Linked DNA regions of Sediminitomix flava. Each later gene encodes a partner of the first gene's protein in a complex. Links are inferred from orthologs where the notes say so. Each region holds a gene or a part of one and is shown on either strand. Other genes may lie near its edges. The genes, in order: rpsK and rpsT.

Region 1 (3,253 bases):
TTTGTATGTCTCTCAACGATGTAGTTGTACACGGAATTCCGAATGATTACGAGTTGAAAGATGGAGATGTCATTTCCATCGACTGTGGGGTTTACTTAAATGAATATCATTCTGATAGTGCATTTACTTATCCTGTAGGGAATGTAGCACCGGATGTGATGCAATTACTAAAAGTTACCAAAGATTCTCTTTATCTTGGTATCGAACAAGTAAAGGCAAACAACCGAATTGGTGATGTAAGTTTTGCAATTCAGGAATACGCTGAAAAACATGGATACTCTGTAGTAAGAGAGTTGGTAGGCCATGGATTAGGACGCAGTCTTCATGAAGAACCTGAAGTTCCTAATTATGGTAAACGAGGGCGAGGAATTAAATTCAAAAATGGTTTAGTAATCGCCATCGAGCCAATGATCAATATGGGGACACGTAATGTTGTTCAGGATAATGACGGTTGGACAATCCGTACTCGTGATTCGAAACCATCAGCTCATTATGAGCACACGGTGGCTTTCCATAATGACAAGGCAGAAGTCTTAACCACATTTAAGTATATAGAAGAAGTATTTAAATTCTGATATGCCAAAACAGTCGAATATTGTTCAGGACGGAACAATTGTAGAAGCACTTTCAAATGCTATGTTCCGTGTCGAGTTGCAGAATGGGCACCAAGTCATTGCCCATATTTCTGGTAAGATGCGTATGCACTACATTCGTATTCTTCCTGGAGATAAAGTAAAATTGGAGATGTCTCCTTATGACTTGACTAAAGGAAGAATTGTATACAGATACAAATAAGACTGAATGCTTAACATTCATTAAAGCTGTATCGGGAACAATTTAGCTCTATTTTGTTTTCTTTTGCGGGAACTTTATAGAACTATTCCTATGGTGATCAGGAATTTAAGGTTCGTATTCAGTATTTTCAACGTATATACAAATGAAAGTTAAAGCTTCAATTAAGAAGAGAAGTTCTGATGATAAGATCATCAGACGTAAAGGTAAGCTTTACGTGATTAACAAAAAGAATCCTCGTCATAAGCAAAGACAAGGATAATTAATCACTTTAGCCGAACAGAAGAAAATTAGTAATAAAGTTCAAATTATCTAGTTAAGACAAAATGGCACGTATTTCAGGTGTTGATATTCCAGATAATAAGAGAGGAATCATTTCTCTTACTTATATCTTCGGAATTGGAAGACCATCTGCTGCAGTGATCTTGGAGAAAGCAGGAGTAGATGCAGATAAGCAGGTGAAAGATTGGACTGATGAAGAGGCTCAAAGCATCAGGGAAATCATCACAAACGATTTCAAAACTGAAGGTGAGTTGAAATCAGAGATCCAATTGAACATCAAGCGTTTGATGGACATTGGTTGTTACAGAGGTTTGCGTCACAGAAAAGGATTACCTTTGAGAGGACAAAGAACTAAAAACAACTCTCGTACTCGTAAAGGTAAGAGAAAAACTGTAGCAGGTAAGAAGAAGTAATCATTAGTTGTTTGCGAAATAGCCTAAACTAATTCGCAAGCAGATATTGACTCAAAAAAATTATTTGAGAATGGCTCAAAAAAGAAAAGAAAAAGCGAAAAAGAGAGTTGTTCGCGTTGATCAAGTAGGTGAAGTACACATCAAAGCTTCTTTCAACAACATCATCATCTCTATTACTAACAAGGACGGACAAGTTATCTCTTGGTCGACTGCTGGTAAAATGGGCTTCAGAGGTTCTAAAAAGAACACTCCTTACGCAGCTCAGCAAGCAGCTTCTGATTGTGCAAAAGTTGCACATGAGTTAGGTATGAGAAAAGCAGAGGTTTTCGTAAAAGGACCTGGTTCTGGTAGAGAATCTGCTATCCGTACAATCCAAAACTCAGGAATCGAAGTTACAGCGATCAGAGACGTGACGCCACTTCCACACAATGGATGTCGTCCTCCAAAAAGAAGAAGAGTCTGATATGACTTTTCATGGGATGTTGTTGATATAGTTGGCCACTATAAAAAAAGGCCAAGATCATTAACACACTCTTTATTTTTATTCAACGAATTTAATTCAATAAGAAATGGCTAGATATACAGGCCCTACTTCGAAAATTGCTAGAAAGTTTAATGATCCAATTTTCGGAGCGTGCAAAGAGCTTAAGAAAAAAGCTTATCCTCCAGGACAACACGGAAACAAGAGAAGAAGAAAGCAGTCTGAGTATGCAATCCAACTTGCAGAAAAGCAAAAAGCTAAATATACTTACGGTGTGCTAGAGAAGCAATTCCGTAACTTGTTCAAAGCTGCTGCTGCTAAACCAGGTATTACTGGTGAAAACTTGTTGAAGTTCTTGGAAGCAAGATTGGACAACACAGTTTACAGATTGGGTATCGCTCCTACTCGTAGAGCGGCTCGTCAATTGGTGTCTCACAAGCACATCACTGTAAACGGAGAGATTGTAAATATCCCTTCATATACGTTGAAACCAGGTGATATCGTTGGTGTGAAAGCTAAATCTCAAGCAATGGGTAAAATCCAAGAGGCGCTTTCTGGACGTCAACGTGCTTCATTCAGCTGGTTAGAATGGGATACTGAGCGTATGGTTGGTAAGTACATCACTCAACCTGAAAGAGAGGAGATTCCTGAGCAAATCAAGGAACAGCTGATTGTCGAACTTTATTCGAAATAATTTTCTTCTTATCAGAAAACAGTTTTGTGGATATTTTACTATCTTCAAGACTGTTTTCTGCATTTCATAAAAATCAATATCAAAAGCAGCATATATGTCCATATTAGCTTTTCAAATGCCTGACCGAGTGGTGATGGAAAAAGCCGATGATTTTCATGGGCTTTTCGAGTTTAAACCGCTTGAGAGGGGATATGGGGTCACCATTGGTAATGCTCTTCGTAGAATTCTTTTATCTTCTCTTGAAGGCTATGCCGTTGTCGGTGTGAAATTCCCTAGTGTATTACACGAATTTTCAGCAATCGACGGCGTCGTAGAAGATGTTACTGACATCATCTTGAACTTGAAGCAAGTTAGATTCAAGAAAGTAACTGAAACAGAAGAGCAAGTTTACAAAATCAATGTAAATATTAGCGGTAAAGAGCAGTTCACTGCTGGTGATATTGCTGAGTTTACTGAGGATTTTGAAATCTTGAACCCTGATTTCGTCATTGCACATTTAGATTCATCTTCTAACCTTCAAGTAGAACTTACTTTGAACAAGGGGAGAGGTTATGTTCCTGCAGAGGAGCACAATCTAGGTGACGAAATGGT
Region 2 (3,234 bases), on another replicon or contig:
AAAGTGATGAGGATAACGTAGAAGAATATAGAAAAGGAGAAGTTCCTACACTAGCTGAAGGTTCAGAACCTCACTGGGACTTGATCAAGAAATACGATATCATCGATTTCGAAATGGGTAACAAAGTTACTGGAGCTGGTTTCCCATTCTATAAAGGTAAAGGTGCTCGTTTACAACGTGCTCTTGTTAACTTCTTCTTAGAGAAAGCAGTTGAGAAAGGGTATCTTGAGGTACAACCTCCAATAGTAGTAAATGAGGCTTCAGGTTACGGTACTGGGCAGTTGCCAGATAAAGAAGGACAAATGTATCACATCGGAAAAGATGAGTTGTATTTGATTCCTACTGCTGAGGTGCCAATCACAAATATGTTCCGTGACGAAATTCTTCGTAAAGAAGATCTTCCAAAACGTTGTGTTGGTTTCACGCCATGTTTCCGTAGAGAAGCAGGTTCATGGGGAGCTGATGTAAGAGGCTTGAACCGTCTTCACCAGTTCGACAAAGTTGAAATCGTGAACGTAACAAAGCCAGAAGATTCTGAAACAGCACACAAAGAAATGTGTGATTATGTAGAAAGTCTATTGGTTGAGCTAGGACTTCCATACCGTAGGTTATTGCTTTGCGGAGGAGACCTTAGTATAAATGCAGGTCTTTGCTACGACTTTGAAGTTTATTCTGCTGCACAAGAGCGTTGGTTGGAAGTAAGTTCTGTAAGTAACTTCTACAACTACCAAGCTAATCGCTTGAAATTGCGCTATAAAGATGAAAACAATCAAACGCAATTGGCTCATACTCTAAACGGTAGTGCACTGGCATTGCCTCGTATTTTGGCTGCTATATTAGAGAATAATCAGACTCCAGAAGGAATCCGTATTCCAGAAGTACTAGTGCCATTTACAGGTTTTGATATGATTAACTAGAAGAAATATCTGATAATCTAGATATATAGAATCAGTTTCGTGTTCTCCTTTTAGAGGATTTGAAACTGATTCTGTGTTTTTTGGACATTGGAAAAAAAAAGTTAACACAACGGAAAAAAGTCATTCCAACTTTTGTCAGATTATAATTTTGTGTAACTTGCACCTTCGTTAAACGACTAAGGAGTACGTTCTTTTATTTCTTAGGTTTAAGAAAATCAGATTCTGACATTACTTATTGTATTTGAGGAATCTTTCAAAGCAAAAGTATTGCTTTATTTCAGGTAATATAATAATTTTGCACTCCGAAAATCTGGAGTAAGATTATTGATATTGTTAAGACTTTTAAGAATTTAATATAATGGCAAATCACAAGTCTGCTAAAAAAAGAATTAGATCAAGCCAAGCAAAACGCTTGAGAAATAGATATCAACTAAAAACTACAAGAACTTTCATCAAAAGATTGAGAGCAACTTCTGACAGAACTGAAGCAGAAGACATGTTCAAGAAAGTTTCTTCTATGATTGATAAGTTAGCTAAGAGAAACATTATTCACGCTAATAATGCAGCTAACAAAAAATCTAAATTGGCTAAGCACGTAAACAGCTTGTAAGCTATACCGCTTTAGCGAAAAAGCCGAATCTAGAAATAGATTCGGCTTTTTTTATTTTAAACTTTTTTATCTTACTATAGTTTCTCAATTGTAATAATCTTACAATACAATTATTTATTTGTGATGGAGTGGAATCAATTAAATTCACCAGAACAGTTGAACGCAATTGTGTCTGAATCTGAAAACGAGAAAATCGTAATCTTTAAGCACAGTACTCGCTGTTCAATTAGTTCTATGGCATTGAACCGTTTGGAAAGAAGCTGGGAAAAAGACGTTGCGCTTAAGCCATATTATCTAGACCTTATTGCAAATCGAGGAATTTCAAATGACATTGCATCCCGTTTTGGTGTAGAACATGCTTCACCACAAGTATTGGTAATTGAAAACGGACAATGTGTTTATCATACTTCTCATATGGGAATCAACTTTCAAGAGTTGAAAGATTTGGTATAGTATTTCCGTTTTATAATAAAGACGAGTGTCAAAATGAAAATTGGAGTAGTTTGTTATCCCACATATGGAGGTAGCGGTGTTGTAGCTACCGAATTAGGGTTAGCAATGGCTCGCAAAGGGCATGAAGTACATTTTATTACTTATGACTTGCCTACAAGAGTGAGCTTTTTCAACGAAAATGTTTTTTATCATAAAGTGGATATTCGCAATTATCCACTGTTCAAATATCCGCCCTACGAATCTGCCCTAGCAAGTAGAATGGTAAATGTAGTAAAGATGGAAAAACTTGATCTACTACATGTCCATTATGCTATTCCACATGCTTCAGCAGCATTTATGGCCAAACAGATTTTGGCAGCGGAAGGTATTCATATTCCTGTTGTCACTACGCTTCATGGTACTGATATTACCTTGGTCGGGAAAGACGAAACTTTATCGCCTGTAGTATCTTTTAGTATCAATGCTTCAGATGTGGTTACAGCTGTTTCTGAATCTTTAAAACAGGATACACTAGAACACTTTACAATTAAAAGTCCTCAGCACATTGAAGTGATTCCTAACTTTGTAGACTTAAATCGATTTAAGAAGCAAACAAAGGAACATTTCAAAAAGGCAATCTGTCCGAATGGAGAAAAACTGTTGATACATATCTCAAACCTCAGAAAGGTAAAAAGAGCTGAAGATGTATTGATGGCTTTTGATAAACTCCGACACATGATTCCTAGTAAACTTCTGATTGTGGGAGATGGGCCAGAACGCAATCACTTAGAGGAAATGTGCTACAAGCTAAATACTTGTACTGACGTTCGTTTTTTAGGAAAACTACAAGAAATTGAGGAAGTTCTTTCTATCGGAGACCTATTCATGATGCCATCTGAAAAAGAAAGTTTCGGATTGGCTGCACTAGAAGCGATGGCTTGTGAAGTTCCTGTCATTTCTTCTGATGTAGGAGGTTTACCCGAACTAAATAAGCATGGTTTCTCAGGTATGATTTGCCCTCTTGGAGATGTGGATGCAATGGTTAAAAGTGCTTACCATATTCTGCAAGATGAAAATCTTCCAACATTTAAAGCCAATGCATTGACAAGAGCAAAAGACTTTGCTGTAGATCAGATTACCCCACTTTATGAAAGTGCTTACGAGTTAGCACTAGAAAAAGTTAAAGCTAAAGCTTAACTATACTTACTGGTTCAAATTATCCTACATTGTAAATACAGATGATTTGAACCAGTTTTTTATCTTCTTTCTATTTCA

What was found.
Region 2: rpsK (region 1) and rpsT share a complex: the UniProt entries of both Bacillus subtilis proteins name them as parts of the 30S ribosomal subunit. The link is inferred for Sediminitomix flava from one-to-one orthologs.

Annotation. Positions count from the first base shown.
Region 1 is NZ_QGDO01000006.1:289,356-292,608, forward strand. Bases 334-3,253 are described here. They hold rpsK (30S ribosomal protein S11), read left to right. Parts: upstream 334-1,557; coding sequence 1,558-1,950; downstream 1,951-3,253. Other genes in these bases: map (type I methionyl aminopeptidase), read left to right, coding at 334-575; infA (translation initiation factor IF-1), read left to right, coding at 577-795; rpmJ (50S ribosomal protein L36), read left to right, coding at 938-1,054; rpsM (30S ribosomal protein S13), read left to right, coding at 1,119-1,487; rpsD (30S ribosomal protein S4), read left to right, coding at 2,057-2,662. Outside these bases: more of map, read left to right, coding at 1-333. UniProt on the Bacillus subtilis protein: Located on the platform of the 30S subunit, it bridges several disparate RNA helices of the 16S rRNA. Forms part of the Shine-Dalgarno cleft in the 70S ribosome.
Region 2 is NZ_QGDO01000001.1:1,636,635-1,639,868, forward strand. Bases 1-2,901 are described here. They hold rpsT (30S ribosomal protein S20), read left to right. Parts: upstream 1-1,275; coding sequence 1,276-1,527; downstream 1,528-2,901. Other genes in these bases: serS (serine--tRNA ligase), read left to right, coding at 1-917; ytxJ (bacillithiol system redox-active protein YtxJ), read left to right, coding at 1,651-1,980; bshA (N-acetyl-alpha-D-glucosaminyl L-malate synthase BshA), read left to right, coding at 2,014-2,901. Also shown: more of bshA, read left to right, coding at 2,902-3,156. UniProt on the Bacillus subtilis protein: Binds directly to 16S ribosomal RNA.